One region of the Bradyrhizobium sp. 2TAF24 genome, then DNA from elsewhere that is predicted to be linked to it. Evidence: predicted binding sites of a transcription regulator. Region 1 holds the regulator's gene; each other region holds the start of a gene.
What was found. Region 1 encodes LexA, which represses DNA repair genes until DNA is damaged. Its sites were predicted from a motif close to TGTTCNNNNTGTGTTCNG; they were not measured.

Region 1 (10,329 bases):
CGGCACAGGTGATCGACCAGGCGCGGATCCGTCGCTTCGGAGCGCTGGCCCTGCGGCGGACCGACGTGGGCTTTGCTGCGGACGCCCAGAAGCCGACGGGGCGTGACCGCCCATGGTCGCCGGAAGTGGCTGGCGAGGACAATGCCGGCCCGATTGCGGCAGGACGGCCTGTCGATGCGACGCCGGTCGATGCCGATCGCCAGTCCGATGACTGATGGGCGTTAGTCACCGCGGTACAGGCTGATCAGCCTGCCGTGGGGTGCGCACGCGGCTCCGCGGCAGGTTTCAGTGCACCAGTCATGCGCGCATGGCTGGCGTTGACACAATTACAGGTGGAACACAGTATCTGGCGGGGTGTCGCTCAGTGGGGGGATTGAGTCGTGCCAGGACCGCTTCATCGCTTGGAATCGCCGACTCAAACGGTAGCTGACGCGCAGGCCCAACAAAGTTCCATGGAAATTTGGGGTAAGCCGGGATCGAATACGGCCCAAAGCAGCTTACCTGCGGTTAAGGCCTACAAGAGTAGCTTGCCAAGTGGGAAGCGGGGTGTTGAATTCGACACGCCGGTCAGTCCCACCCCCGGGTCTGGAACCCCATTTGAAGCGAGATGGTATCTTGGAACTTCGGGGGTGCTGCAACGAACAGACGCGAATGGCACGACATGTGCTGCAATCCCGCTGTCGAGGTTCGTGAATGGCCAACCGTGACTGGATTGGACTCAAATGATCAAGCCAATCGAGTGTCTCAGCGTCGAGGTCATCCCGCAGGCGATCATTTCGTTGCCGGTTGATCAAATTCTTTCAGGACGAGCCAAGATCACGCAAGGGGTCGATGATCTCGACCACTTTGAAGGAGCATCGTTCAGGCTGGACAACGGTATCGAAGTTGCGGTTCGCCATTATCGTGGCCATCCCAAGGATACCGCGACGATCTATATCGACAGCCGGCAGCGGGACGTGGAGCGCATCACGCATCTTGTTCGCCGGATTCTCAGAGATCTCCATGTCCCCCTCACGGCGCTTAGCTGGGAGCGTCAACAGAATCCAGAAATGTGATTGATCGGGAACTGGGCCGCTGACGTCGGCGGCCTGTGGCGGCCGGCGCTTGCGGTCGAGACCCTGAAGCCGAAAGGGCGGGATTGGCCGCCGTCGCTGGAGGTGCTCAGCGACAAGGATTTGATAGGCGGCGCCGGGCTTTGGTGGCCCGTCGATGCGACGCCGGTCGAGGCCGATCGCCAGTCTGATGACTGAGGTGGCCTCAGTAGCGACGGTACAAGCTGATCAGCTTGCCCTGGATGCGCACGCGGTTGGGCGGCAGGATCCGCACTTCATAGGCGGCGTTGGCCGGCTCCAGCGCGATCGAGGCGCCGCGACGGCGGAAGCGTTTCAGCGTCGCCTCTTCCTCGTCGATCAGGGCGACGACAATGTCGCCGGTGTCGGCGCTCTCGGTGCGCTGGATCAGCGCCATGTCGCCGTCGAGGATGCCGGCCTCGACCATCGAGTCGCCGCGTACTTCCAGCGCATAGTGTTCGCCGGAGCCCAGCATCTCGGGCGGCACGTTGATGGTGTGGCTGCGGGTCTGCAGTGCCTCGATCGGCGTGCCGGCGGCGATGCGGCCCATCACCGGGATTGCGACGGGACGGCCGCCTTCATCCTCGGAGGTGGTACGCACGACACGGCCAAGGTTGCCCTCGATCACGCTGGGGGTGAAGCCGCGGCGGGCGCCGCCGCCGCCGGAGGCGGCCTGCTCGGGCATCTTGATGACTTCGATGGCGCGCGCGCGATTCGGCAGGCGGCGGATGAAGCCGCGCTCCTCCAGGGCTGTGATCAGACGGTGGATGCCGGACTTGGAGCGCAGGTCGAGCGCATCCTTCATCTCGTCGAATGAGGGCGGCACGCCCGCTTCCTTCAGCCGCTCATTGATGAAGCGGAGAAGTTCGTACTGCTTGCGTGTGAGCATCTTAACCAATCCCCCAAATACGGTGCTGCGAACGCTGACCGTCAGACGTCTCGGGCGGTAAGGACTCGCTCGAAACAAATCATGAACGGACCCTATATGTTCGATATGTGTTCCGCAACCTCTTAATTTGACGTCAACAAAACACCGGCGGCCTACAGGGGAAGCTTAAGGATGACGCACGCCGAGCCCGCCGGGGCGGCTTGCGCGAACGGCGGGCGCACGATCAGGGCGCCGGCGGCCGCGAGGTGGCCGAGGAGCGAGCTGTCCTGCTGGCGCACCGCCGTGGCCACGGGAGGGCCATCGGCGCGCAGTTCGAGGCGGGCGCGCAGGTAATCCTGGCGCTGGTCGTTGGCCGGCAGGTCGGAACCGAGCACTGCCGGTTCCAGCGGCGTGTGCAACTCGCTGCGGCCGGCGAGGGCGCGCAGCAGCGGCACGACGAACAGGAAGCCGCAGACATAGGACGACACCGGGTTTCCCGGCAGGCCGAGCAGGCGCATGCCGCCGAGCCGGCCGTGCATCATCGGCTTGCCGGGGCGCAGCGCGATCTTCCAGAACGCGATGTCGACGCCTTCGGCGTCGAGCGCGCGCTTGACCACGTCATGGTCGCCGACCGAGGCGCCGCCGGTGGTGACGAGCACGTCGGCGCCGCTGTCACGGGCCTGCCGGATCGCTGCGCGGGTCGCCTCCATGGTGTCGCCGACGACGCCGAGGTCGAGGACGTCGGCGCCCTCGGCGCGGACCAGGGCGCGCAGCGCATAACCGTTGGAGTAGACGATCTGGCCGGGGCCGGGCTGGCCGCCGGGCATCACCAGTTCGTCGCCGGTCGCCACCAGCGCGACCTTCGGCCGGCGGCGCACCGGCAGCGCGGTGTGGTTCATGGAAGCCGCCAGCGACAGGGCGCGGTCGGTGAGGCGGGTCCCGGCGCGCAGCAGCACGTCGCCTTCGCGAAAGTCGACGCCGGCCGGGCGGATGTGGCGGCCGGCCACCGCAGCCTCCTGGACGGTGACGGTATCGCCGTCGCGTGCGGTGTCTTCCTGGATGACGATGGCGTCGGCCCCGTCAGGCACCACGCCGCCGGTGAAGATGCGCAGCGCCTCGCCCGGACCCAACTGACCTGCGAACGGCCGTCCGGCGGCGATCTCGCCCGTGACGGTCAGGCGCGCCGGCACGCTCGCGGCATCCGCCGCACGCACGGCGTAGCCGTCCATGGCCGACATCGCCGCCGGCGGCTGGGTGCGCAGCGCAACCACATCGCGCGCCAGCACGCGGTGATAGGCGTCGTCGAGCGTGACGGTTTCCTCGGGCAGCGGCTCGACACCGGACACCACCGCCGCGAGCGCGTCCGCAACCGGCATCAGCGCCATCGTTCAACTCCCTCGTGGGTGAGGCGACCACTGCCGCCGATCTGATCGGGCTGCGGGCGCGCCAGTTTCGGGTCCGGCGCGGATCAGGTCCGGTTGAACGGATCGTGGCCGAACTCGTCGTGACCAAACTAGTCTTGGCCAGATTTGTAATGCCCGGACTTGCCGCCTTGCTTTTCGATCAAGCGGATGGCGTCGATCCGCGCGCCCCGCTCGACCGCCTTGATCATGTCATAGATCGTCAGGCAGGCAACCGAAACCGCCGTCAGCGCTTCCATCTCGACGCCGGTCGGCCCCGTCACCTTGACGGTCGCAGTAACACGGCAGCCCGGCAGCGCGGCGTCCGGTTCGATGTCCACGGTGACCTTCGACAGCGCCAGCGGATGGCACAGCGGAATGAGCTCTGAAGTCCGCTTCGCCGCCATGATGCCGGCGATCCGCGCGGTGCCGAGCACGTCGCCCTTCTTCGCCTGGCCGGAGACCACGAGATCGAGTGTGTCCTTCGACATCACGACACAGCCTTCGGCGACCGCGAGGCGCTCGGTCGCCGGCTTGTCGGATACGTCGACCATGCGCGCCTCGCCCCTGGCGTCGATGTGCGTGAGGCCGGCCTTGGGCGCGTTGGTCATCGTTTCAACCGTCAGTGAGCGGCGGCGCGAGCTGCGGCATCACGCGCGAGCAGGGCGCGTGTCGCCGCGGTGACGTCCTGCTGGCGCATCAGGCTTTCGCCGACCAGGAAGGTCGACATGCCGACGCGGGCGAGGCGCGACAGGTCCGACGGCGTGAAGATGCCGCTCTCGCCGACGGCGATGCGGTCGTTCGGGATCAGCGGCGCGAGCGCCTCGCTGGTCGCCAGCGTCGTCTCGAAGGTGCGCAGGTTGCGGTTGTTGACGCCAAGCAGCGGCGAGCGCAGCTTGAGCGCACGGTCGAGTTCGGCACGGTCGTGGACTTCGAGCAGCACGTCCATGCCGAGCGCGAGCGCTGTGTCCTCGATGTCGCGCGCGGCCGCGTCGTCGAGCGCCGCCATGATGATCAGGATGCAGTCGGCACCATGGGCGCGCGCCTCGACCACCTGGTAGGTGTCGAACATGAAATCCTTGCGCAGCACCGGCAATTGCGTCGCGGCGCGCGCCGCCACCATGAAGTCGAGATGGCCCTGGAACGAGGGCGTGTCGGTGAGCACCGACAGGCAGGCGGCGCCGCCGGCCTCGTAGGCGCGGGCGAGCGCCGGCGGATCGAAGTCGGGGCGGATCAGGCCCTTGGAGGGCGAAGCCTTCTTGACCTCGGCGATCAGGGCATAGTCGCCGCGCGCGAGCTTGCGGCGGATCGCGTCAGCGAAGCCGCGTGGCGCAGGGGCGGCCTTGGCGGCTGCCTCCACCTCGGCGAGCGGCCGGGCGCGCTTGGCGGCGGCGATTTCCTCGCGCTTGTAGGTCTCGATCTTTGTCAGGATGTCGGACATCGGCGGCGTCACGCGTTGGAAACGGCGATGAGGTGCTCGAGCTTGCGCAGCGCCGCCCCGCTATCGAGCGACTGCTGCCCGAGCGTGACGCCTTCGGCCAGCGTGTTGGCGCGGCCGGCTACCATCAGCGTCGCCGCCGCATTGAGCAGCGCGACGTCGCGATACGCGCCGGGCTTGCCGTCGAGCACCGCCTGCAGGGCCTCGGCGTTGGCCTCGGCCTGGCCGCCCTTGAGCGCGCCAGGCTCGACGCGAGACAGCCCGACCTCTTCGGGGGTGATCTCGAAGGTGCGGATCTCGCCGCCTTCGAGCGCGGCGACGAAGGTCGGGCCGGTGAGGGTGATCTCGTCGAGGCCATCGGAGCCGTGCACCACCCAGGCGGCATCGGAGCCGAGGTTCTTGAGCACCTGCGCCAGCGGCTGCACCCACTGGCGGGAGAACACGCCGACCAGCTGGCGCTTGACGCCGGCCGGGTTCGACAGCGGTCCCAGCAGGTTGAAGATGGTGCGTGTGGCGAGCTCGGTGCGGGTCGGGTTGACGTTCTTGGTCGCCGGATGATGGGTCGGCGCGAACATGAAGCCGATGCCGGCCTCGGCGATGCAGCGGCCGACGTCATCAGGGGTGAGGTCGATGCGCACGCCGAGCGCGGCGAGGCAGTCGGCCGCGCCGGATTTCGACGACAGTGCCCGGTTGCCGTGCTTGGCGACAGGCGTGCCGGTGCCGGCGACGATGAAGGAAGCGCAGGTCGAGACGTTGACCGAGCCGGAGCCGTCGCCGCCGGTGCCGACCACGTCGACCGCATCCGGCGGCGCCTTCACCCGCAGCATCTTGGCGCGCATCGCCGACACCGCGCCGGTGATCTCCTCGACGGTTTCGCCGCGCACCCGCAGTGCCATCAGCAGGCCGCCCATCTGCGAGGGGGTGGCCTCACCCGACATCATGCGGTCGAAGGCGACGGCGGCTTCCTGCTGCGACAGCGTGGCGCCGGTCGCCACCTTGCCGATGATCGCTTTGAAATCGTCCATGGGATCAGTTGCTGTTGGCTGCGCCGGTCGCGACTGCGAGCGCGGTCTGATTGATGGTGACGCCCAGGTCGGTCTGGAGGCGAGCGATGTATTGACCGATCTGCTCGTCGGCGAGCGTCTGCCGCAGGCCGTCCTTCATCTTCTTGAGGTCATCGGCCGCGAGGTCGAGGGTCGGCACGCCGATCGCGGTGACGCGATACACGATGATTTCCGTCGACGAGGCGCCCGGCGACTGCCCATAGCCGTCCTTGGCCGTGCGGAAGGCGGCCTCGGCCAGCGTGGCCGGCACGCCCTCGCTGCGAGCATCGCGCTTCAGCGGTGCCGACGTTTCCACCTTGACGCCGGAGGCCGTGGCCTGATCGGCAAGGGTCGCGCCGCCCTCGAGCTTGGCGACCATGTCCTTGGCCTTGTCGCGCAGGCGGCTCGCGATCTGGTCGTCCTTCCAGCGGGTCTCGACCTCAGCCTTGACCTCGTCCAGCGTCCGGTCGCGCGACGGCGTGACGTCCAGCACGTCGTACCAGAGGTAGCCGCCATTGTACTGCTGCGGATCGTTCTCGACATTGACGTTGCTGGCGAAGGCGGCGCTCACGAGGTCGAAGCCCTGGGGCAGGCCCTGGACCTGCTGGCCGTTCGGCGTGCGACCGGAGCGGTCGACGGCGTCGATGGTGATCGCCTTCAGCCCGGCCTTCTGCGCCGCCTCGACCACGCCAGCGCCGCCGCCGCGCTCGTCTTCCATCTTGTTGTAGAGATTGCTGATCGCAGCCTTGGCCTGATCGAGCGCGAGGTCGCGCTTGAGCTTGGGGGCGACCAGCTCGTAGCTCGGTGTGGTGCCGGGCTCGACCTTGCTCACCTTCACGAGGGCGACGCCGAAGCGGCCCTGCACCGGCTGGCTGACTTCGTCGGCCTTGAGCGCGAACGCGGCATCGGCGATCGCAGCGTCGATGATGGCCGACTTCGCCACGAGGCCGAGATCGACGTCGGCGGCGCTGAGCTTGCGCTCCCTGGCGAGGTCGTCGAACGACAGGCCGCCGGCAATGCGCTCGCGCGCCGCCTTGGCTTCGTCCGCGTTCGGGAACACGATCTGCGACACCTGCCGCTTCTCCGGGGTCGACAGGCTGTCGAGCCGCTCCGAATAGGCTTTCCTCGCGTCCTCGTCGGACACCGCCGTCCACTTGGCGAGCTCATCCGGCGTTGCGATCACGACGGCGATCTTGCGGTATTCGGGCGCACGGAACGCGGCTTTGTGTTCCTCGAAATAGCTCGCCAGCGCCTCGGGCGAGGGCGCCTCGATGGCGCCGACCTGTGCCGCGGAAAGGCGCAGGAAGTCGACCGTGCGCTGTTCGTTCTGATAGCGGTTCAGCACGTCGAGCTGGGTCTTGGCCGGCTCGAGGTCGGCGTTGTAGGTCGCGGCGATCTGCCGGCGCAGCGACACCTTGCGCTGCTCGGCGATGTAGCGCTGCTCGGAATAGCCGAACTGGCGGATGATCTGGGCGAATCGGGCCGGGTCGAAGCTGCCGGTGGCGCCCTTGAAGTTGGGGTCGTTGTGGATGCTGCGGATGATCTCGGCGTCGGACTGGCCAAGGCCCATGCGCCGGGCGCCCTCGTCGAGGGCAGTCTCCGCGATGGTCTGCTGCAGCAGCTGGCGGTCGAGGCCGAAGGCGCGAGCCTGCTCCGAGGTCAGCGGACGGCCGAACTGGCGGCTGATCTGTTGCAGCTTGTCGTTATAGAGCTGGCGGAACTGCTCGGTCGAGATTTCGACGCCGCCGATCGTTGCGAGTTTGGACTGCCCGAAGCCGCGGAAGATGTCGGCAATGCCCCAGATACCGAAACTGATGATCAGCACACCCATGACCGTGGCCATGATGGTCTTGCCGAGCCAATTGGATGAGGCTTTTCGCATTCCTCGAAGCATCGCAACCGTCTTGTCTGGAGAACAGGGAACCGGGGCGCCTTATACGCGCCAGCACGTTGTTTTGCATCATAAAGACGGCCTTTACCCCCCGCAACCTCATGACGTCTCCCGCGTTGGCTCGCGCGCCACGCCGGATGTCTCTTTCCGGGAAGCGCGGGCTTGAAAAGCGGTACTGAAATCATGGATTTGCCCGTGTCGTTCGGCGGCGCTCGCCGGCTTCGGGTCGGGCGGAATCCGGTCGTGGACGGTGGCTGCGCCACTCTGGCGCGGTGGGGATGGGTCTGCTAGCTGACAGCCGGAACACATCAGGAGCCGCCATGACCGCCACGCTGCGTCCGCTGATCGCGGGAAACTGGAAGATGAACGGGCTGAAGGCGTCGGCCGTGGAATTGGCGGCGATTGCACAGGGCGCAGACGATCTCGGCCGCAAGGTCGACCTGATGATCTGCCCGCCGGCAACCCTGCTGTCGCGGGCGGCTGGCGTGGTGGCGGGATCGAAGGCGACCCTCGGCGGCCAGGACTGCCATGCCGCGGCCTCCGGCGCCCACACCGGTGACGTCTCGGCCGAGATGCTGGCGGATGCCGGCGCTACGGCGGTGATCGTCGGCCACTCCGAGCGCCGCACCGATCATGGCGAGAGCGATGCGGTGGTTCAGGCCAAGGCGCAGGCCGCCTGGCGGGCCGGTCTGGTCGCGATTGTCTGCGTCGGTGAGACACGGGAGCAGCGCGACGCCGGCGAGGCGCTCGCGGTGGTCGGCGCCCAGCTTGCCGGATCGGTGCCGGACGGTGCCACGGCGGGGAACCTGGTGATCGCCTACGAGCCGGTCTGGGCGATCGGGACAGGGCTGACCCCGACAGTGAAAGATGTCGAGGAAGTTCATGGCTTTATCCGTAAAAAGCTCAACGAGCGCCTGAGCAAGGAGGGGGCGGGCGTCCGCATCCTCTATGGCGGCTCGGTGAAACCATCGAACGCCGCCGAGCTGATGGCGGTCGAGAATGTCAATGGCGCCCTGGTCGGTGGCGCCAGCCTGAAGGCTGCCGATTTCCTTGCGATTGCAAAAGCCTGCCCCTAGATGAAGGGGGCCGGCGGAAAACCGGTGGCCAGCGTCGCGTTTCGTGCGTGAGGGGTGGCCATCGCGGCTTCCATCGTGTAGACACCGCGCAACCTCAAACTCCCGCAAGCGTTTCTGATCGCCGACGTCACGGCGGAGAATCGTGTGTGACGGAAGGATCCGATGCAGACCGTCATTATCGTCATTCATCTCATGATCGTCGCTACCCTGATCGGGGCCGTGCTGCTGCAGCGCTCGGAAGGCGGAGGCCTTGGGATCGGCGGGGGCGGCGGTTTCATGACCAGCCGCGGCACGGCGAATCTGCTGACGCGGACCACGGCGATCCTGGCGGCTGGTTTCTTCGTGACCAGCCTGTTCCTGTCGTGGCTCGCGAGCTACGACCGCAAGCCGTCGTCGATCATCAATCCCGGCCCGGCGCCGATCTCGGCGCCCGGTTCGGCGACGCCGGTGGCGCCGCCGACGAGCGGCGGCATTCTCGACCAGCTCCAGAAGCAGGAGCCCGCGCCGGCCCCGTCGGCGCCGCAACCGCCGCGCTCGCAATAACGCATTGCAGCCATCGGTTGTCCTGGTTCCGGGCGATCTGAAAAGGTCGCCCGAATTTCTTGAAATGGCTTCGTTTTCGAAGTCACCCACAGCGTAGAATTCTGGTCACGGCAAAGCGCGATTCGTTTTGCGAATCGCGCGCGGAGCGTTAAAGGTAAGGTCCCATGGCGCGGTACATCTTCATCACCGGCGGCGTGGTTTCCTCGCTCGGAAAAGGCCTGGCATCGGCGGCGCTCGGCGCCCTGCTGCAGGCGCGAGGCTACAAGGTCCGCCTTCGCAAGCTCGACCCCTATCTCAACCTCGATCCCGGAACGATGTCGCCGTACCAGCACGGCGAAGTGTTCGTCACCGACGACGGCGCGGAGACCGACCTCGATCTCGGTCATTACGAGCGCTTCACGGGCCGACCGGCGAGCAAGCAGGACAACATCACCACCGGCCGCATCTACCAGGACATCCTGACGAAGGAGCGCCGCGGCGACTATCTCGGCGCTACCATCCAGGTGGTGCCGCACGTCACCAACGCCATCAAGGACTTCATCCGCAGCGGCAACGACGACTACGACTTCGTGCTGTGCGAGATCGGCGGGACGGTCGGCGACATCGAGGGGCTGCCGTTCTTCGAGGCGATCCGCCAGATCAAGAACGACCTGCCGCGCGACCAGGCGATTTATATCCACCTGACGCTGTTGCCCTACATCCCGAGCGCGGGCGAGCTGAAGACCAAGCCGACCCAACACTCGGTCAAGGAGCTGCGCTCGATCGGCATCCAGCCGGACATCCTGCTGTGCCGCACCGACCGGCCGATTCCGAAAGAGGAGCGGCGCAAGCTCGGCCTGTTCTGCAACGTGCGCGAAAGCGCCGTGATCGAGGCGCGCGACGTCGACAACATCTACGCGGTGCCCGAGGCCTATCACGCCGCCGGCCTCGACGACGAGGTGCTGGCCGCGTTCCACATGACGCCGAAGAGTGCGCCGGTTCTCAAGAGCTGGCACGAGAT
Region 2 (10,329 bases), on a different contig from region 1:
AGTCGCGCGACAGATCGACATGGGCAACCTGCCCCCTGGCATGCACGCCAGCGTCGGTGCGGCCGGCGCCATGCACCCGCACCTCCTCGCCGCTCAGCGCCTTCACTGCGGCCTCCAGCACCCCCTGCACCGAGGGATGGTCGTCCTGCACCTGCCAACCGCGGAACGGCCGGCCGTCATATTCGACGGTGAGCTTGTAGCGCGGCATCAGGCGGCCCCCAGCCTCTCGAACGCTGCAGCATAGGCGATGCGTCCCCGGTCGGGCGCGCCCGACGCCAGTGCCAGCGCCTGGAAATAAGGCCCGGCATAGTCGCAGGCGAATCCCGCAGCCGACGCCGCGGAATAGCCGAAGCGGCCATAATAGGCGGGATCGCCGAGCACGAACGCAATGGTCTCCCCGCGCGACTGCAGCCGCTGATGCCCGTCCTCGATCAGCGCCTGGGCAATGCCCTTGCACCGATACGCGGCATCGACCGCGATCGGCGCGAGGCTTGCGCCGGCGATGCGCTGGCCGTCGTGAAGGATCCACAGCCGCGAGAAGGCCACATGCCCCACCAGCACGCCGTCCTGCTCGGCAACCAGCGACAGCTGCAGGTCGCCGTCGTCCCGCAGCCGGTCGACCAGATCCGCCTCCGCCGGCGCGCCGAACGCATCGCGCAGAATGCGCTGGATCACGACGCGGTCCGAGGCGGTTTCAGGCCGGATGTTCATGGCAGTTTCAGCCCGGGCCGCACCGGCGTGCCGCGCAGGAAGACGTCCGCCTTCATCGGCTGCTTGCCGGCGCGCTGCAGGTCCAGGATCCGGATCGCGCCATCGCCGCAGGCGATCGTCAACTGATCGTCCAGCACCGTCCCTGCCACGCCGGAGCCGGCGGCCGGCGCGCAGCGCAGCACCTTGACGCGCACCACTTCGCCCTCGAGCGGCATCTCGCACCAGGCGCCGGGAAACGGCGACAGGCCGTGGCAGTGCCGCAGCACTTCGTGCGCCGGGCGGCGCCAATCGATCCGCGCCTCGGCTTTGTCGATCTTGGCGGCGTAGGTGACACCCTCGCTCTTCTGCGGCGTCACCTGCAGCGTGCCGCGCGCGAGCGCGCCCATCGCCCGGCCCATCAGGTCGGCGCCGATTCGCGCCAGCTGGTCGTGCAGGTCGGTGGCGGTCATCGCATCGGTGACGGCGACGCGTTCGGCCATGGCGACGTCACCGGTATCGAGGCCGACGTCCATCTTCATCACCATGACGCCGCTCTCGCTATCCCCGGCCATGATCGCGCGGTTGATCGGCGCGGCGCCGCGCCAGCGCGGCAACAGCGAGGCGTGCAGGTTGAAGCAGCCGAGCGGCACCGCCTCCAGGATCGCCTGTGGCAGGATCAGCCCATAGGCCAACACCACCGCGGCGTCGGCGCCGAAAGCACTGAACGCCGCCTGGGCGTCCTCGGTCTTCAACGTCTTCGGCGTCAGCACGGCAAGACCGAGCCGCCGCGCTTCGCGCTCGACCGGTGTCACCTGCTCCTTCATGCCGCGGCCAGCCGGCTTCGGCGCCCGGGTGTAGACGGCAACGATGTCGTGGCCTTGCGCCACCAGTTCCAGCAGCGTCGGCACCGCGAAATCGGGCGTGCCCATGAAAATCAGGCGCAGGGACATGGTGGGGCCTTGCTAGGTTCGCACGCGGACAAGGGGAAAGCGCCGGCCAGCCCGAGACGGCGGACCATGCGGGGCGGCCTCAGCCAATCGCCCGCTGCTTCGCCGCCTTGGTGAACTTCTTCATCACGCGGTCGCGCTTGAGCTTCGACAGATAGTCGACGAACAGCACGCCGTTGAGATGGTCGATCTCGTGCTGGATGCAGGTGGCGAACAGGCCGGTCGCCTCTTCATCATGCACCTTGCCGTCGAGATCCAGGTAACGGATGCGCACCGTGGCGGGCCGCTCGACCTCTTCGTAGTATTCGGGAATCGACAGGCAGCCTTCCTCGTAGACCGAGAGTTCCTCGGACACCGAGAGGATCTCCGGGTTGATGAAGACCCGCGGCTGTTTCTGCTCGTCGTCCTTCTTCGACAGATCCATGGTGATCAGCCGCACGGGCTCGGCGATCTGGATCGCCGCCAGCCCGATACCGGGGGCGTCGTACATGGTCTCGAGCATGTCGTCCGCGAGCTTGCGCACCTGCGGCGTGACTTTTTCGATCGGCTTCGACACCAGGCGAAGCTGCTTGTCGGGAAGAATGATGATTTCACGAATGGCCATGGCGCGCGATGTAATCCGGGCTCCCGCCGCGGTCAATTGCGGGGCCGCAAAAGCAGCCCCGGCGGAGCGCACTCGATATTTACCATTGATTAACCATGAATTTTAACCGGTCCTTCATCAAAAATGTTCCCTCTTCGTTCGCATTCAAGGCCGAATCGAGCTAGAAAAGCCGTATGAACGAGATCCTGTTTGTCATCGACGGCACGCCGGTCCGCGCCGGCCTCGCCCTCCTGGTGTTCGGCATGCTGGTTGTGGCCATGCTGCTGGTCATCGCCATCGTGATCGCGCGTGGCAGCGGGCGCAGCCAGGCAACGGCCATGGCCCAGGCGATTCGCGCCGACGAACTGGAGGAGCGCGTGGCACAACTGCTGCGCGTCCAGACCGAGGCCCACGGGCGGATCGATGCCATGGGGCAATCCCTCGCCGGCCGGCAGGCCGAAATGGCGCGGGCGGTCAGCGAGCGGCTGGATGCAGTCGGCCATCGCGTCGGCCAGTCCATGGAACAGACCACGCGCCACACCGCGGAAAGCCTGCGCGTGCTGCACGAGCGCCTCGGCATCATCGACAGCGCCCACAAGAACCTGACCGAGCTGACCACCCAGGTGACGACGCTGCGCGACGTGCTCGCCAACAAGCAGGCCCGCGGCGCCTTCGGCCAGGCGCGCATGGAAGCCATCGTGCAGGACGGCCTGCCGAAGGGTGCCTACGAGTTCCAGCACACGCTCTCCACCGGCAAGCGGCCGGACTGCGTCGTCTACCTGCCCGACCAGCGCCCGCTGTGCATCGACGCCAAGTTCCCGCTGGAATCGGTGACCGCGCTACGCGAGGCCCGCAGCGAGGAGGAAAAGAAGCAGGCGGCGCAGCGCCTGCGCCAGGATGTGATGAAGCATGTCGGCGATATCGCCGACAAATATCTCATCGCCGGCGAGACCCAGGATACCGCGCTGATGTTCGTGCCGTCGGAGTCGGTTTATGCCGAGATCCACGACGGTTTTGACGACATCGTGCAGAAGGCCTATCGCGCCCGCGTCGTGCTGGTGTCGCCGTCGCTGCTGATGCTGGCGATCCAGGTGATGCAGCAGATCCTCAAGGACGCGCGGATGCGCGACGCCGCCGACCAGATCCGCACCGAAGTCATGAACATGATGAGCGATGTCGAGCGCCTGCGGGACCGCGTCAGCAGGCTGGGCGCCCATTTCGACCAGGTCAGCGAGGACGTCCGCCAGGTCCTGATCTCGGTCAACAAGATCGGCAAGCGCGCCGCCAAGATCGAGGAGCTCGACTTCTCCTCTCCCACCGAGAACGACGCACCGGCATCCAAGGCCGCGCCGGAGCTGTTCGCTGTGCCGCCTCCCTCCCGCAAGGTGCGCGCCGGCGAATGACCACGCGCCATACGGTCCCTTGACGGGGCCGCATAGGACGCGTGTCCTTGGCGACCAATGCCATCCGCCGCTGCCCCTCCCGGAGTTCGCATGACGCCCTATGACCGCCTCGCCGCACTCGGACTGACCCTGCCCAAGGCCGCGCCGGCCGCCGCCAACTACCTGCCGTTCCTGCGCCATGGCAACGACCTCTACATCGCGGGCCAAGGCCCATTCGACGCCGCCGGACACCTGCATACCGGCAAGGTCGGGCGCGACCTGACCGTCGAGCAGGCCTACGAGCATGCGCGGCTCACCGGCCTCAACGTGCTGGCGCAGGTCCACGCCGCGACCGGCGATCTCGGCCGCGTCGTGCAGGTGGTCAAGGTGCTCGGCATGGTCAACGCCACCGAGGATTTCAGGGATCACCCCGGGGTGGTCAACGGCTGTTCCGACCTGTTCGTCGCGGTGTTCGGTGACGCCGGCCGGCACCCCCGCTCCGCCGTCGGCATGAGCTCGCTGCCGATGGGCCTGAGCGTCGAAGTCGAGGCGATCTTCGCGATCCGCTAGGCCGCCGGCGGCCGGTTCGCCGCATTGGCCCTCGCCCGCCAAATCAGATAGGGGGAAGGACGATGACCGCCGCCCCCGAGGACACTGTGAAGCCGCCCGCCGCGCGCGCATCATGGCGCGAGACGCTCGCGGTCTATCTGCAACCGCGCGTGCTGGTGGTGCTGTTCCTCGGCTTCTCGTCAGGCCTGCCCCTGGCGCTATCCGCGTCTACCCTGCAGATCTGGATGCGCGAGGCCGGCATCGACCTCGGCGCCATCGGCCTGCTGACGCTGGTCGGCACGCCCTACACGCTGAAGTTCATCTGGGCGCCGCTGGTCGACGCACTGCGGGTTCCGGTGCTGGGCAACCTGCTGGGCCGTCGCCGCGGCTGGCTGGTGCTGTCGCAATTGCTGCTGATCGTCGCGATCCTGCTGCTCGCGCTCGCCGACCCCGGCCGTTCGCCGTTCTACGCGGCAGTCGCCGCCCTGCTGGTCGCCACCGCCTCCGCGACGCAGGACATCGTCGTCGACGCTTTCCGCGTCGAGAGCCTGCCGGAAAGCGAGCAGGCGGCCGGCATGGCGGCCTATGTCGCGGCCTATCGCATCGGCATGCTGGTGTCGACGGCCGGCGTGCTGTTCCTGGTGAGCGGCCTGCAGGGCATCGGCCTCGACGCCAATCCGGCCTGGAAATGGGGCTATGTCATCATGGCCGCCACGGTGCTGATCGGCACGGTGACGGCACTGCTCGCGACCGAACCCGAGCAGTCCGCGCGCTCGGAGGCGGCACTCGGCCACGGCAGCGGCCTGATGCGGGTGCTCGTCGCGGCCCGCGGCGCGTTCGGTGAATTTCTCGGCCGCAAGGACGCGATCGCCGTTCTCGCTTTTGTCGTGCTGTTCAAGTTCACCGACGCGTTCTCCGGCGCCATGACGGCGCCGTTCGTGATCGACCTCGGCTTCAGCAAGGCCGACTATGCCGCGATCGTCAAAGGCGTCGGCCTCGCCGCCACGCTGATCGGCGGCTTCGCCGGAGGCTTCGTCGCCCGCGCCTACTCGCTGCCGGTCAGCCTGTGGATCGGCGGTGCGGTACAGGCGATCGCCAACCTGTCGTTCTCATGGCTCGCAGCGGTCGGCGTCAATCACTACGCACTGGCGCTGGCAATCACTGCCGAGAACTTCACCAGCGCCATCGGCACTGTGATCTTCGTCGCCTACCTCTCGGCGCTGTGCAAGAGCCCGCTGCATACCGCCACGCAGTACGCGCTGCTGACGGCGCTGGCTGCGATCGGGCGCACCTACCTGTCCGCCGGCGCGGGCTACGTCGCCAAGGCGACGGGCTGGCCGCTGTTCTTCGTAATCTGCGTGCTGGTGGCCATCCCGAGCCTTGTGCTGCTGACATGGCTGCAGCGGCGCGGGCATTTCGAAACGCTCGGGCGACGCGCATAAAGAGATTTCCATCAATGCGATCCGCCCCCCTGAGGTGCGCGCGAAGTGAGCCTCGAAGGGCGACGGCCCGAGCGGCAGCTTCGTGGACCGCTCATCCTTCGAGGCGCGCAAGGGCGCGCACCTCAGGATGACGGATGAAGGCTCAATGCCGGATGAAAGCTCATGACGCGAGGAACTTTCGCCGCCGTCAATGGCTGGTGACCAGGCTCCACTTCGACACGATGGCGTCGCTCATCTGGCCGGCAAGCTCGGCGCACGACACTTCATCGGCCTTGATCGACACCTGCTTGCCGATGAAAGCCTTCAGACGGCTCGCCTCGGCGTCGTTGCTGGTCACGATCTGGAACGTCTCCGGCCCGGTCTCGAGATTGCACAGGCCGTTCGGCCCCGGCAGCCGGCGCGGCTCGGTCACGAGTTGGAAGGTGTTGACCCGCTTGCCCTTGGCATCGCGGTTGCGCATCGCCCGCAGCTCGCCCGACAGCACGCCGCCCGACTTGAGCGCCTGCTGCGCGGATACCTCCACCGACATGCCCATCAGCGCGAGGACAAACACGACGGAAGCGAGGACGGCGTTCGTCAGTTTCAGCAGCATGGCAACCAGGTCTCGTTTCCGTTCGGTGGTGACGGGATGAAGAATGACGGCGCGATGGCGCGCGGAGGACTTCAGAACAAGGTCCGCTGCCGCATCGCCGCCGACAGGGTTCCTTCGTCGAGATAGTCGAGCTCGCCACCGACTGGCACGCCATGCGCAAGCCGCGTGATCCGCACCTCGGCCTCCTGCATCAGATCGGTGATGTAGTGCGCGGTTGTCTGGCCATCCACGGTGGCGTTGAGGGCGAGCACGATTTCAGTCACCTGCTTGTCGTGAGCGCGCCCGACCAGCGCGTCGATGGTCAGATCCTGCGGGCCGACCCCGTCCAGCGGCGACAGCGTGCCGCCGAGCACGTGATAGCGGCCCTGCGTGGCATGAGCACGTTCCAGCGCCCACAGATCGGCAACGTCGGCGACCACGACGATGATCGACGAATCCCGCCGCGGATCGGTGCAGACCGAACATGGATTTTGTGTGTCGATGTTGCCGCAGGTCTTGCAGACCTGAATGCGGTCCATCGCCACCTGCAGCGCCGACGTCAGCGGCGCCATCAGCGCTTCACGCTTCTTGATCAGGTGCAGCGCCGCGCGGCGCGCCGACCGCGGGCCGAGGCCCGGCAATCGCGCCAGCAGCTGAATCAGACGTTCGATCTCGGGACCGGCAACCGCACTCGGCATAACAGGCTCTTCAGAGGTCAGACACGGATCGAACGAGCGCTCAGGTCAGCCCCAGGCCCGGCGGCAGCGGCAGCCCGCCGGTCAGCGCCTTCATCTTTTCCTGCACCGCCGCCTCCGCCTTGCGGCGCGCATCGTTGAGGGCGGCGACAATGAGATCCTCGATCATCTCGCGATCTTCGGGCTTGATCAGCGACGGATCGATCTTGATCGCCTTGACCTCCATCTTTGCGGTCATGCGGGCTGCGACGAGGCCGCCGCCGGCAATGCCTTCGACCTCGGTCTGCTCGAGCTCGTCCTGCATCGCCTTCATCTTCGATTGCAGCTGCGCGGCCTGCTTCATCATGCCGAGAAAGTCAGCCATGGGATCCTCTTCGTGACTGGTGCGGGACGACTGATCCCGCGACGTGATCAAAGATCTGAAAAACGAACGTTAGTCGTCGTCATCCTCGCCGTCGAACGGCTCGGTCGCGTCCTCGGCACCGGCGCTCGGCTGCGGCGCAGGCGCGTGACGCACCTCGATAATTTTCGTGCCGGGAAACCGGCTCAGCACCGCCTGCACACGGGGATCGGCCTCGGCCGCACGCTCGCGCTCGCTTCGGATCATCTCGCGCTGGGTGCGCAGCGTCGGCTCGCCCTCGGCGTTCGAGACGATGACCACCCAGCGCCGCTCGGTCCACGCTTCCAGCTTGCGCTGCAGCTCGTTGGGCAGGCCGCGCGGCGCGTTCGGCTCGAGCGCGATCTCCAGCCGGCCGTCGTCGAGACGGACGAAGCGCACATCGCGCTCCAGCGTCTTCTGCAGCAGGATGTCGCGTTTGCCGACGTAATTCACGACCTCCGGAAAACTGCGCAAGCTGACCACGGGCGGCGCCTGTACGTTCGGCACCGGCGGCGTCACCAGTTGCGGGCGCGGCGTGCCGTCGCCGCTGGCGCGCGCCATCGCGACACCGCCCTGAGGGGCAGGTGTCGCCGCGCGCAGCACAGCAGCTGGCGTCATGCCGATCTGCGCGCTCGCGCCGCCACCCGACGGGCTCGCTGCGCCACGCGCGCCACCACCCGAGGCGACCGGCGAACCGCCGCCGTTCTGCTCGATCATCCGGATCGCTTCGTCCGGCGTCGGCAGGTCGGCGACATAGGCGATGCGCACCAGCACCATTTCCGCGGCGGCCTGCGGCCGCGTCGCGGCCTGCACCTCGGCAATGCCCTTGAGCAGCATCTGCCACATCCGCGACAGTACCCGCATCGACAATTTGGCGGCAAACTCGCGGCCGCGCGTACGCTCGGTTTCGCCGAGCGCGAGGTTGTCGGCGGTGGCCGGCACCACCTTGATGCGGGTGATGAAGTTGACGAACTCGGCAAGGTCGCTCAACACCACCACCGGGTCGGCGCCGGTGTCGTACTGATCACGGAATTCCTTGAAGGCGCTGGCGATGTCGCCGCGCGCCAGCGCCTCGAACAGGTCGATCACGCGGGTGCGGTCGGCGAGGCCGAGCATCTGGCGCACGTCCTCGGCGCGCACCACGCCGGCGGCATGGGCGATGGCCTGGTCGAGCAGCGACAGCGAATCACGCACCGAGCCCTCCGCGGCGCGGGCAATCGCCGCCAGCGCCTCCGGCTCGATCTGCACCTCCTCCTTCGCGGCAATGTTGCCGAGATGGGTCATCAGCACATCGGCATCGACCCGCCTCAGGTCGAAGCGCTGGCAGCGCGACAGCACGGTGACCGGAACCTTGCGGATTTCCGTGGTCGCGAACACGAACTTGGCGTGCTCCGGCGGCTCCTCCAGCGTCTTGAGGAAGGCGTTGAACGCCTTCTCCGACAGCATGTGGACTTCGTCGATGATGTAGACCTTGTAGCGGGCGCTGGACGGCGCATAGCGCACGCCGTCGGTGATCTGGCGCACATCGTCGATGCCGGTGTGCGATGCGGCGTCCATCTCCAGCACGTCGATGTGACGGCTTTCCATGATCGCCTGGCAATGCACGCCCGGCGTCGGCATGTGGATGGTCGGCCCGGTGACCGAGCCGTCCGCCAGCGTGTAGTTGAGCGCGCGCGCCAGGATGCGAGCGGTGGTGGTCTTGCCGACCCCGCGGACGCCGGTCAGAATCCAGGCCTGCGGGATGCGCCCGGCTTCGAACGCGTTCGAGACCGTCCGCACCATGGCCTCCTGGCCGATCAGGTCGGTGAAGGTGGTCGGCCGGTACTTGCGGGCGAGAACGCGGTAGCCGCGCGGGGCCACGGAGCTGGAACCGGCCTGATCGTTCGTGTCGGCTCCGGAGGGTCCAGCATCAGCCATCGAACGATCCGCGTAAAAGTGGTCTCTGAGTGATCCGAGCCCCCGCTTGTCCAGGGATCGCGACGATCGGCGGTTACCGCGAGCGGCGCCACGCGTCGCGGGCCTTGGGGGGCATTTCGGACCAGACGGGCGGGCCTTTGGCCGAAAAACCGCTACGGCGGGGGTTTATCAAAGGTGGGAGACTGACGAGCGACCCGATCCGGTTCTCGTTAGGGCTGCTTCCTTCCGGACCTGACCCGGTTGGCGAGTGGCTCGTCCACCGCCAATCTCCCACCCCTATTTGGCGCCAAAGCGGGCGGAAAGCAAGCGCGGTGCAACAACTTCTGCTAGGGTCCGCGGCAGGATCTCGATTGGAAATCGCATGCCTGCCGCCTGGTCGCTCCACCCCCAGCTCGAAAAAGACACCATCAACGTCGGCGACCTGCCGCTCAGCCGGGTGCTGGTGATCCAGGACGCCAACTATCCCTGGTTGTTGCTGGTGCCACGCCGTCCGGACGTGGTCGAGATCATCGATCTCGACGAGGTGGAGCAGGCACAATTGATGACAGAGGTGACCCGCGTCGCCCGCGTGTTGAAAGACGTCACCAAATGCGACAAGTTGAACATCGCGGCGCTGGGCAATGTGGTGCCGCAGCTTCATGTCCACATCATCGCGCGACGGAGCACTGATGCGGCCTGGCCCAGGCCGGTCTGGGGCGCGACCCAGCCCCTCAAGCATGACCCGCAGGAGGTTGCGGACTTCATCAGTGCGCTTCGACGCAAAATCTGGCTCGGCTGACCGTCAATGACAATCACGAACGCGACATTCCCGGTGGGCGCACCGGGATTCTCCACGCATCCGATCGATCGTGCGGCCCACCTGCGCGAGGACGTCGACAAGCTGCTCGCCCTCGAAGATCACAGCCACGCCCGTGCCTATGTGGTGCACCGTGATTCGCTGTTGATTCGTCGCAATGGCGGCTCACCGACCGCCCTGCTCACGCTGGAGGAGGCGCGTGCCTACGGCGCCAATCCCGGCACCGTGTTTCTTGGGTTGAGCGACGGCAAGCCGGTGTTCGGCATGGGCATTGCGGCAAACTCGGTCGAAGCGCTGCTGACCCATGAGGAGGTCGCGGTCAACGACCTGCGCGGCGCGATCACGCAAGGGCTGCTGCCGGTGCACGAGCTCTCCACC
Region 3 (10,329 bases), on a different contig from region 1:
TCCTGCCTCAACAGGCGGTAGGTGCCGACCACAGGCTGCTTGCCGCTCAGCGAGGGCTTGGCGGCATGGTCGATCACCAGCAGGTGGTCGCAGAACGCGTCGAACGCATCCTTGTCGCGCTGTGCCAGCATGGTTGCAGCATCGGCGATGGCGGTGCCGTTCTTGTAGAACACCTTGTAGCGCAGCTTCTGGGCGCGCTTGACGTCCTTCTTGGTGTGCGCGAGGCGCACTTCAAGCGGCCCGAGGCGGCCGAGCGGAGCGATCGCAGTCGGCTTGAAGCGGATCGCCGCCTCGGTGACGAAAGCCGGCACCAGCAGACTGGCCATTGCCTTGGCGTTCGCCATCATATTGGCGGTCATCGGGGTTTTCTGCGACGCCAGCCGAAGCGCTTTCTTCGGCGTGAGGCGGGAGTGCGCGATGGCATCGCCCTTTGCGGGCTTCATCGGGGTCATGGACGTCCTCGTGGATCGCATCGAATCGACGCGGCCACGATCCATTAATCACGTGCCTTCGACGGATTTATGACAGGCGCAGGGCTATCCCGGCGTTTTGGAATCAGCCGACGAGATGGGGCATCGCGGCGAGGCCCGCGAGGACCTCGTCGAGCTTGTCGCGATCGAGCGGCTTCACCAGGAAGCCGTCCATGCCGGCGCTGAAGCAGGCGTAGCGGTCCTCGACCAGGGCGTTGGCAGTCAAGGCCACGATCGGTGCGCGCCGCAGTTGCTGCGCGGCTTCGCGGGCCCGGATGCGCCGGGTCGCCTCGATGCCGTCCATGACCGGCATCTGCACGTCCATCAGCACGAGGTCGTAAGGCGTGCCGGCGGTCGTCGCCGCGAGCCAGGATTCCACCGCCTGAGCGCCGTTGACGGTCACCACCGGGCGGTGGCCGAGGCGGCTGAGCAGCGAGCGCATCAGCAGCGCATTGATCTCGTTGTCCTCCGCGACCAGGATCGAGAGCCCGGCGGACGGCGGCGGCGCGGCCGCGTCGGGCGCGGCCTGGCCATCGTCATGGCCGAGCCGCGGCGCGTCGCTGGCGAGGGGCGTGGTCAGGCGCGCGGCGAGCGATGCCGCGCGCAGCGGCTTGACCAGATAACCGGTGAAGTTCGGCGTGTGCGCGGGATCGAGCTCGCGCCGCGCCGCCGGTGTTACCATGATGATGCGATGGGTGGCATGAAAGCGCGCCGCTTCCCCCAGGCGAGCGAGCTCGGCAGCATCGAGGTCGTGGCTGGCGATCAGGGCGTGCCAGGGCCGCTCGGGCAGCAGCGCGCCGGCGACCACCGCGTCGGTCAGCGTGCAGGTCTGCGCGCCCCAGCGTTCCAGCCGCCGCGCCACCAGTGCGGTCTCGATCGCCTGCGGCGCCACCAGCATCACCGCCTTGCCCTGCAGGTCGGGCGCGGTGAAGGCCGGGCCGATATCGGCGGCCGAGGTTGCCGCCAGCAGCGGCACCGCCACCTCGAAGGTCGAGCCATGGCCGGGGGCGCTCTCCAGCGTAATGCGGCCGCCCATGCGCTTGATGATGCGCTCGGAGATGCTGAGCCCGAGACCGGTGCCGCCAAAGTCGCGGGCGATGCGGTCGTCGGCCTGCTCGAACTCGCGGAAGATGCGCTCCCGCGCCTCCGGCGCGATGCCGATGCCGGTATCGCGCACCAGGAAACTGATCTCGTTCGGCCAAATGCCGGGCTCGACGATCAGCGCGACGCCGCCGGTGGTGGTGAACTTGATGGCGTTGCCAGCGAGGTTGAGCAGCACCTGGCGCAGCCGTGCCGCGTCGCCGATCACCTCGGCCGGCAGGCGCTCGTCGACATAGGCGGCGATTTCCAGCTTGCGGGCCTGCGCGCGCGGCGCCAGCAGCTCGGCGATCTCCTCGATCAGCGCGGTCAGCGCGAACGGGCGGTGCTCGAGGTCGATCTTGCCGGCCTCGATCTTGGAGAAGTCGAGCAATTCGTCGATCAGCAGCAGCAGCGCCTCGCCGGACGTCTTCACCGCGCGGGCGTAGGTGGTCTGCTCGGCGTTGAGCGCGGTGTCGAGCAACAGCCCGCCCATGCCGATGATGCCGTTCAGCGGCGTGCGGATCTCGTGCGAGGCCATCGCCAGGAAGCGCGACTTGGCGCGGTTGGCGGCGTTGGCATGGTCGCGGGCGTCGCCGAGTGCCCGCTCGGTCTCAGTGCGGTCGGTGACGTCGCGGCCGACGCTCTGCATCTCCGCGGGGCGGCCGGCATCGATGCGCACGAGGCTCTCGCGCCAGGCCACCCAGCGCGGCCCGAGCGCGCTTGCGATCTTCTGGTCGTGCACGCGGGTGCCGTCCGGCTCGACCGCGGCGTCGCCCTGCTCGATCACCGGCAGTGCGAACACCGAGCCGATCAGCTCGCTGCGCGGCTTCTGCGCCAGCAGGCAGAATGCGTCATTGGCGAAAGTGATGCGCTCGCTGGCGTCGCGCAGCACGATCAGGTCGCTCTGGGACTCGAACAGGCTGCGGGCGCGCTCCTCGGCTTCCTTCAGTTCCCAGTTGCGGTCGACCAGGGCTTCGTTGCGCTGGGCGATCTTCTGCATCTGCTTGCGCAGCATGCGCATGCGGAAACTCAAGGTCGCGAGCGCAAGACAGGCGAGGGCAAACAGGAAGCTGGCGCCGACTGCGAAGGCGTGCGGATCGTAGGTGTCGGACCGGCTGCCGGCGATGAAGCCATAGGCGCCACCGAAGGTGGCGGAGAAGATCATCATGGAGCGCACGGCGAAGGCGATCCACGGATGGCGGCGCGCAAACCGCCGCAGCCGCAGCTTGATCCGAAGTCCCCGCGTCATGGCCGTGATCCCGTCATTGCCGCGGCCTGTGCGTTCGGCGACCGGGGCGCACCGCAGGCGGTGCAGAACCGATGATGCCGTCGCCGTCAGCCGCTCCCGCTGGTCCGATGCAATCCCCGCGCAAGACCTTGCCGCGGGGAGGTTGCGAACTGTTTGAGGGCTCCGCGCCATCCCCGGCGGGTTGGCGTCAGGGTAAATAAAGCGTTAACGCGCCCTACAGCGCGTGGACGAAGGGCTGGCGCCGCCCGCCATGGGCGCCGACCACGAGGGCGGCGGCGTCCCGCACGGTGAAGGTCCGCGACCGGACATAAATGCGATAGTCCGCCTCGCCATCATGGCTGAGGTAGATCACCGTCGGGGCCCTGGCCTGGCTCTCGTCGATGCCGATGAGCTCCGCGGGGCCGCGGCCAGCGCAGCCGTCGAGCTCCGCCGTCTGCGCGTCATCGACCACGGTGAAGTCGGCGCTCTCCGGGCTGTCGACGATTCGGACGCGCACGGTGGCGTCGGTCGGGCGCGCGGTGAAGCTGACGCGATGCCGGGCCAGCCAGGCGAATTCGGCGAGCTGGACGGACGATCCCGCGGTTGCGATGCAGGGATGGACACGCGGGGCGATCTGGTCGCTGGCGAAGATGCCGACCACGACCAGCGGCACGACCGAGGCGAGGAACTTGTAACGCGACATGACTGGAACTCGGCACGCGACGGAACACGGAACAGGCCGAACGGCGTCGGCTTATGGTTCCTGAAGGGTAAAGAAAATTCGTTACCGGAGCGTTTGCTCAGGTCGCATCATGCGGGATTTCGCACGTTGCAGGGGCCGCGATCAGTGCGCGTGCGATGGCACGGCTGATCTTCTGCTCCGTCGCAATCTCGACAAAGAGATACTGGCCACCTGGATTGACCTCGAAGAACCAGTATTTCCCTTCGGCATCCCTGCGAAGATCGTAAGCGCCATAGCGCAGGCCGAGTTCCTTCTGCATGCGCTGGATCGCGCCCGCCACCTCGTCCGGAAGGGTGTGAGCATGAACGTCGATGGCGGGATCAAGCCGCCAGTCGAGCTGCGCACCGGGATGGCGTGCCCGGATCTCGGCCGCGAAAATCTCATCCTCGACAATCGTCGCCCGAATGTCGGCGCCGCCGTCGATCCGCCGCTGAATGATGCAGGGGGAGAAGCGCAGCAGCGCCAGATTGCCTCTTGCTTCCTCGTCGAGAGGGCGTGTCTCGACGATCATCGACGCCGGCGTGGTGAGACCCTTGTAGATGAATTCGCCGTCGTGACGGGACAGCAGCGCCCTGACATCGTCCGGTGAGCTGGAGATGACCGTGGACGGGTGGCGCAGGCCGCAGCGCCGGGCATTCGCCAGTTGAACCGGCTTGCGGCGAGCGGCCAGTTCCGCCGCCAGCGGATTGATGACGCGCGCGCCGAGGGCGTAAATCCAGCCTTCGAACAGCGCCGCACAATCGTCACGGCACAGTCGGCGGTGCTTGTCGTCGGTGATCGCTTCGGAAACGGCAAATGGGCGCGTCCGCCGCCACCACACCCCGCTGATCGCAGCATCCGTGACCACGCCTTCGGCGGTGATGACGTCGAAGCGAGGGGCGTCGCCCTCGTCCGCGGTCAAGGAGATCGACCACAGATTCGGAAAATCCGCGGTATTGAGAATGATGACCGAGCCGCCGCATTGCCGAATTTCCCACGCGACCGTCAGCGCATGGAGATCCTCAGGGGGAGCGATGATAATGGCTGGCAATGGCTGTTGACCATCAACGACGAGATGGATGCGCACCATTCATGCCGGTCGGCATATGGCGTGTACGCCGCCGTCGGCGTGCTACTGGTCGCTGTGGTCTTCGTCAGGCTCGTTATAGGTCTTTTCATCGGAATCGATGAATGGACCTTCCGGCGGCGTGCCGGTCGATTTTGTCACCTGCTTCTTCGTCCAGGTCAGCGATGCGCTGATGTCGGACACGTCAATTCCGCGCGCGGTGAAGAAGGCGAGGTCACGTTGATGCGTGCTTTCGAGATCCGCGTCCGCCGCCGTGACCCCGGATGCACGCGATTCCTGCGCCAGGATGAAAGGAAGCATCGCAATTCCCTCCAAAATAAATATCAAGCAATGCGTCAAGAATTCACGGTTTTGGCGGCGGAGGCAAGCCCAAACTGACGCGCCTCGGGGCCAATCGCCGGGGTCGGGCTGGATCGTTTGGCCGCATCGGCTGCGTCGGTGCTGTTACGCCGCGTTGCGCACGCCGTCGGCAAGCGCGCGGTAGGACAGTGCTTCGGCCAGATGCAGCCGGCCGACATGCTCGGTGTTGTCGAGGTCGGCCAGCGTGCGCGCCACCCGCAGCACGCGGTGATAGCCGCGTGCGGACAGGCGCAGGCTCTCGGCGGCATCGCGCAGCAGCGTCAGCCCGGCGGCATCCGGGCGGGCGATCTCTTCCAGCACCGCGGCAGGGGCTTCGGCATTGGTGCGGATGTGCGGAAGGCCGAGGGCGGCATAGCGCGCCGCCTGCCGCGCCCGGGCCGCGGCGACGCGCGCGGCAACCTCCGCGGATCCTTCCGCCGGCGGCGGCAGGATCAGGTCGGCGGCGGTGACCGCCGGCACCTCGATGCGCAGGTCGATGCGGTCGAGCAGCGGACCCGAAATGCGGCTCTGGTAGTCGGCGGTGCAGCGTTCGATGCGGCCGCGCTTGCAGACATGGTCGGGCTCGAACGCCTGGCCGCAGCGGCACGGGTTCATCGCTGCCACCAGCATGAAGCGCGCCGGATAGGTGACGCGATGGTTGGCGCGCGACACCGACACCTCGCCGTTCTCCAGCGGCTGGCGCAGCGAATCCAGCACCCGCGGATCGAACTCCGGCAGCTCGTCGAGGAACAGCACGCCGTTGTGGGCGAGCGATACCTCGCCGGGCCGCGCGCGCGTGCCACCGCCGGTCAGCGCCGCCATGCTGGCGGAGTGGTGCGGCGCGCGGAACGGCCGCCGTGACGTCAGCGCGCCGTCCTTGATCTCGCCGGCCACCGAGGCGATCATCGAGACGTCGAGCAGCTCCTGCGGCGACAGCGGCGGCAGGATCGACGGCAGTCGCGCCGCCAGCATCGATTTGCCGGCGCCCGCGCTTCCGGTCATCAGGAGATGATGGCCGCCAGCCGCGGCGATCTCGAGCGCGCGCTTGGCGCTTTCCTGGCCCTTGATGTCGCGCAGGTCCAAAAGGCTCGCGGTCTCCGCGCGGATCTTCGGCTGCGGCGGCGACAGCACCTGGCTGCCCTTGAAATGGTTGGCGAGCTGGATCAGCGAGCTGGCGGCGATGATCGGCAGATCGGCGCTCGCCCAGGCCGCTTCCGGTCCGCAGGCCGCGGGGCAGATCAGGCCTTCGTCACGCATGTGTGCCCCCATCGCCGCCGGCAGCACGCCGGCGACCGCGGCGATCGAGCCGTCGAGGCCGAGCTCGCCGAGCACGGTGAAACCACTCAGCGCGTCGGAGGGGATAGCGCCGATCGCGGCCATCAGGCCGAGCGCGATCGGCAGGTCGTAATGGCTGCCCTCCTTCGGCAGGTCCGCGGGGGCGAGATTGACGGTGATGCGCCGCGCCGGCAGCGCGAGGCCCGAGGCGATCAGCGCCGAACGCACCCGTTCGCGCGCTTCGGATACGGCCTTGTCAGGCAAACCGACGATCGCAAAAACCGGCAGCCCTGGCGCCACCTGGACCTGCACATCCACGGCGCGGGCCGTGATGCCTTCGAACGCCACCGTGGACACGTGCTGGACCATGCCGCCCCTCTGTCAGCCGCAAGGCTAGCCGACGGGGATGACAGGCGCAAGAACATTTAGGGAACATGAATGTGGTGGCCGCGCAGCTGATTGGCCTTGCCCCGGAGTGGCCTGCCCCGGCTGCCAGCAGGCTTCGCGTCGCGGGTTGTCGTTGCTTCAATTGTCTGGTGCTGCAGGGGCCTGTCATTGGAGGTGGCGGATGTCCGGAGGATTCTGACATCGGCTTCATTGCGATATCGATACTTCATCTCTGCTTCGCCAAGGATTGGCCGAGGATTTGCCATGGATGCACAGCGACAATGTGCACTGTCCATTTTCAGCCTTGTCGATTTGACGACATGTTTTTTCGTGTGCTGATAGCCCTGATTGCAATCGCGGCCGTGTTGGGCCTCGTGCCGGCGAAGGCGAGCGGTATCGACTGTGGCCGTCAACCGACGCTGACGTGTCTTGCCCCACATATCCTCGCGCTCGCGCAAACCCTCCTGAAGGACAAGTATCGCGCGCAGCACGTTCGGTTTGCGCAGAACGAACTGGTGTCCGCAAATCCCGAAGTCGCCTTGCGGTTCTACCTGTGGGACGATCCCGATCCCGCCGAGTGGTGGGACATCGACTGGATTGCCCGGGCTGGCCGCTTCGATCGCGCCCTGGCACTCGCCGAGAAGAAGCCCGATACGCCAGACGTGTCCGACCGAATTCGCCGGGTCGGCGGACTCGTCGCCATTGCTCACCGTCTTGCCGAAGCGGGGCAGACGCGCCGTGCGGCAGAGCTGCTGGATAAGGTTGAACCGGAACTGATTCCGGAGGTGATGGGCGAGCATCCCATCGACATCGCGGCCGCCGAAATTTGGGTTGCATCGGGCCAGACGGGGCGGGCGAAACGGTTGTTCGGACGCACGACGTTCTCGGATTTGGCTGTGGAGTCCTCTCTTGCGCTGGCAAACAAGCATCCGACGCTCGCTCCGGTGCTGCGAGGCGAGGCAAAGAAGGCTGCGGCACGCGCCAACAGCTCTGAAGCCTGGCTTCGCGTCATGAAAGACATGGTCGAGCGCAATGACATCGAAGGCGCTATCGAGGCCGCCCGCCGTGGGGCCGCGGCCGAGCAACGCTATCCGGCGCGAGCAGCCGCCGAGCGTGCCCGGCTGCTGCTTCGGCTGTCGCGCCGCGAGGAAGCCGGCAAGGAGATTGATCCCTGGCGCACATGGGCGGCTCGGCCGCGCTGGTCGGATGATCTGCCCCTGGTGACGGGCGTCCTTGCCCAATTGGGGCGTGACAACGATATCGAGGCCGCCACGGAGATGGTAACCGGTTATTTCGCCCGCAGTGGTGCCTTCAACAAGGCGGCGGACCATCTCTTCCGCTCGGCCGGCCGCTGCGCGCTGAACGTCTTGAAGTCCAGGCGATTGCCATTGCCCTGTTCACACCGACCGACAATCCAAAGCTGCGGTGGGAACACGACGGTGCGATCCAAAACATTGCCCTATCGCGGGCAACCCGCGGTGACGTCGATGGTGCGCTCACACTGGCCACGAGCGTTCGCGACGATGCGAAGCGACGGGAGATGCTGCTGACGGTCGTCGACGCCGCCATTCGAGCCGGGCATGGCAGCAACAGCGTGTCGGTGCTTCAGCGGCTCAGGACAGAGGCGCGCGACGGCAGGGATGCCGACCAGCTCCTGAAAATCGCCGATGACTTCTTTCGCGTTGATCAGGCGGAAAGTGCGAAGGAGGCATTGGTCGAGGCGTTGGCGGTGCGGCCCAAGCAGGGCGGCGTCAAGAACCGTTTTGCATGGGATCTGGCGGCGAGGCTTGCCTTCCAGCTGGACGGCGATGTTGTCGCCGTTCGCCGGATGCTGGCGCCTGCGACGGACCAGGACGCTTCCGAGATATCCGTGGCCATCATCGGGGTCATCGCGCGCGATCACCCTGGCGAAGCGGTCAGCCTTGCATCCGAGATCGCGGATCCCTCGCGGCGGCTCGGCGTGCTCGAGTCGATTGCGAACAGGCTTGCAGGCTACGACTGACGCAGCGTGAAGGCGCTGACCGTTCGCGGCATTCGCATGAGCCGCGAATGGGCCCGTCATGTGCTCGTCAACTTGAGACCGACGATGCCGCTCAGGGTGACGGCGATCCAGAACAGGCGGACGAAGGTCGCCGGTTCGCGAAAGATCAAGATGCCCACGACGATCGATCCGATCGCGCCAATGCCCGTCCAGACCGCATAGGCGGTGCCGAGCGGCAGCACCAGCAGCGCCTTGCCGAGGGCGTAGATGAAGGCGGCGAGCAGGACAAATGACAGGACGGACCAGGCGAGGCGGCTATAGCCCTCGGCCATCTTCACACTGATCGCCCAGGCCACGTCGAGAAGGCCGGACAGGATGAGAAGCGCCCATGCCATTCCCGGCCCCATAGATATCCCCATTCCGTCCTCGCCTCGTCCTGCAATGCCTTGCGAACACGGACTGCGTTCGCTCGGGCGGGAAGATAGGAATGCCGTGCGCGCGATGCGCGTTGTGCTTTGGCAAGCCGGTATTTCCACCCGGCAACCGCGCCCCTGTCCGCCGGACATCGACACGAAATGCGAAAATGCATGGACGCGTCGGCACTGTGGGACGTTTCGCTTTCTGTTCGGCAATCTATGATGCTTGAAAAGCGATGCAGTGTGCGAGGTGGCAAGCGCGTGAGTGACTGGAACGAGTTCAGGATTGTGCTGGCGATCGGGCGCGCCGGATCGCTGGCGGGAGCGGCAAAGGATCTCGGCCACGATCATTCGACGATCTTTCGCTGGCTGAATGCGCTGGAGAAGCGCAGGGGCGTCCAACTGTTCGACCGCACGACGCACCCCTATGTCCCGACCGAAGCCGGTCTGCAGATGGTGTTGGCCGCCGAGCGGCTGGAAGCGGAGATTCTCGCGGTCGATCGCGCCATCACGGGCCAGGACGCGCGGTTGTCAGGCAAGCTCAGGATCACATCGTCAGAGACGCTGGCCTACCGCATCCTCAACGAGGTGCTGGCGGGCTTTCGTCGTGCGCATGAGGGCATCGAGCTCGAGCTGCTGGTCGACAACCGGCAGCTCGATCTGCTGCGACGCGAGGCCGATATCGCCATTCGGGCGACGCGTCCGCGCGAGGGCGAGCTGTTCGGACGCAAGATCGCGTCGACGCCATGGACCTTCTATGGCAGCCGCCGCTATCTCGCCGATCGCGGGTGCCCCTCCGACCTTGCCGCGTTGTCCGATCATGCGGTGATCGGCTGGGACAGCGGCGCTGTCGCGGCGGCGTCCAAGTGGCTGACGGACAATATTTCGCCGCACGCCTTCGCCTATCGATCGAGTAGCCTCATCAATCAGCTCATGGCGGTGAAGGCCGGTTTGGGGCTGGCGCTGCTGCCCTGCTATCTCGGCGATCTGGAGCCCGACATCGAGCGGGTCCAGGACCCGCTCGATGAACTCACCCGAGAGCTGTGGCTGATCACGCACAAGGATCTGCGCCATACGGCGCGCGTCCGGGCATTCTTCGATCATGTCGGCGGTGGCCTGCTGGCGCGCCGTGCACTGCTCGAGGCCGAGTGCGGCGGACATTCCACCATGGCCGGTTGAGCAAGGCGGGCGCCCGATCGCGCGCCCGCCGAGCCGAAGGTCGCGCCGCGCTTGATGCCCGCGCAAGCTACGCGCGCAGGCCTTCCGTGGCGAGCGCCGCGCGGACGCTGGGGCGCTCGGCGATCCCCGCCAGATAGCGCATCAGGTGCGGCCAGTCGCCGAGATC

Region 2: a site for LexA is predicted at 2,366-2,383, ahead of AB4Z37_RS04395 (DNA recombination protein RmuC). Genes of this name have one in related genera too.
Region 3: a site for LexA is predicted at 6,618-6,635, ahead of AB4Z37_RS13040 (YifB family Mg chelatase-like AAA ATPase). Genes of this name have one in related genera too.

The regions. Positions count from the first base shown of each region.
Region 1 is NZ_JBFRFW010000016.1:84,558-94,886, forward strand. It holds gene AB4Z37_RS23765 (ComEC/Rec2 family competence protein) at 1-215, shown strand, start outside; gene AB4Z37_RS23770 (hypothetical protein) at 723-1,055, shown strand; gene AB4Z37_RS23775 (hypothetical protein) at 1,056-1,250, shown strand; gene lexA (transcriptional repressor LexA) at 1,258-1,959, opposite strand; gene AB4Z37_RS23785 (molybdopterin molybdotransferase MoeA) at 2,112-3,323, opposite strand; gene moaC (cyclic pyranopterin monophosphate synthase MoaC) at 3,452-3,949, opposite strand; gene trpC (indole-3-glycerol phosphate synthase TrpC) at 3,961-4,779, opposite strand; gene trpD (anthranilate phosphoribosyltransferase) at 4,788-5,801, opposite strand; gene AB4Z37_RS23805 (SurA N-terminal domain-containing protein) at 5,806-7,701, opposite strand; gene tpiA (triose-phosphate isomerase) at 8,031-8,786, shown strand; gene secG (preprotein translocase subunit SecG) at 8,949-9,329, shown strand; gene AB4Z37_RS23820 (CTP synthase) at 9,494-10,329, shown strand, end outside.
Region 2 is NZ_JBFRFW010000002.1:247,866-258,194, forward strand. It holds gene truA (tRNA pseudouridine(38-40) synthase TruA) at 1-208, opposite strand, end outside; gene AB4Z37_RS04380 (GNAT family N-acetyltransferase) at 208-711, opposite strand; gene fmt (methionyl-tRNA formyltransferase) at 708-1,640, opposite strand; gene def (peptide deformylase) at 1,720-2,241, opposite strand; gene AB4Z37_RS04395 (DNA recombination protein RmuC) at 2,415-3,623, shown strand; gene AB4Z37_RS04400 (RidA family protein) at 3,714-4,172, shown strand; gene AB4Z37_RS04405 (AmpG family muropeptide MFS transporter) at 4,235-5,593, shown strand; gene AB4Z37_RS04410 (hypothetical protein) at 5,781-6,128, opposite strand; gene recR (recombination mediator RecR) at 6,257-6,862, opposite strand; gene AB4Z37_RS04420 (YbaB/EbfC family nucleoid-associated protein) at 6,903-7,223, opposite strand; gene AB4Z37_RS04425 (DNA polymerase III subunit gamma/tau) at 7,293-9,155, opposite strand; RNA gene ffs (signal recognition particle sRNA small type) at 9,333-9,423, opposite strand; gene AB4Z37_RS04435 (HIT domain-containing protein) at 9,517-9,933, shown strand; gene nudC (NAD(+) diphosphatase) at 9,940-10,329, shown strand, end outside.
Region 3 is NZ_JBFRFW010000007.1:104,273-114,601, forward strand. It holds gene AB4Z37_RS13015 (GNAT family N-acetyltransferase) at 1-452, opposite strand, end outside; gene AB4Z37_RS13020 (ATP-binding protein) at 556-2,799, opposite strand; gene AB4Z37_RS13025 (hypothetical protein) at 3,014-3,481, opposite strand; gene AB4Z37_RS13030 (MvdC/MvdD family ATP grasp protein) at 3,579-4,589, opposite strand; gene AB4Z37_RS13035 (hypothetical protein) at 4,632-4,901, opposite strand; gene AB4Z37_RS13040 (YifB family Mg chelatase-like AAA ATPase) at 5,031-6,569, opposite strand; gene AB4Z37_RS13045 (hypothetical protein) at 6,908-8,137, shown strand; gene AB4Z37_RS13050 (hypothetical protein) at 8,128-8,589, shown strand; gene AB4Z37_RS13055 (DMT family transporter) at 8,646-8,963, opposite strand; gene AB4Z37_RS13060 (LysR family transcriptional regulator) at 9,246-10,163, shown strand; gene gstA (glutathione transferase GstA) at 10,231-10,329, opposite strand, start outside.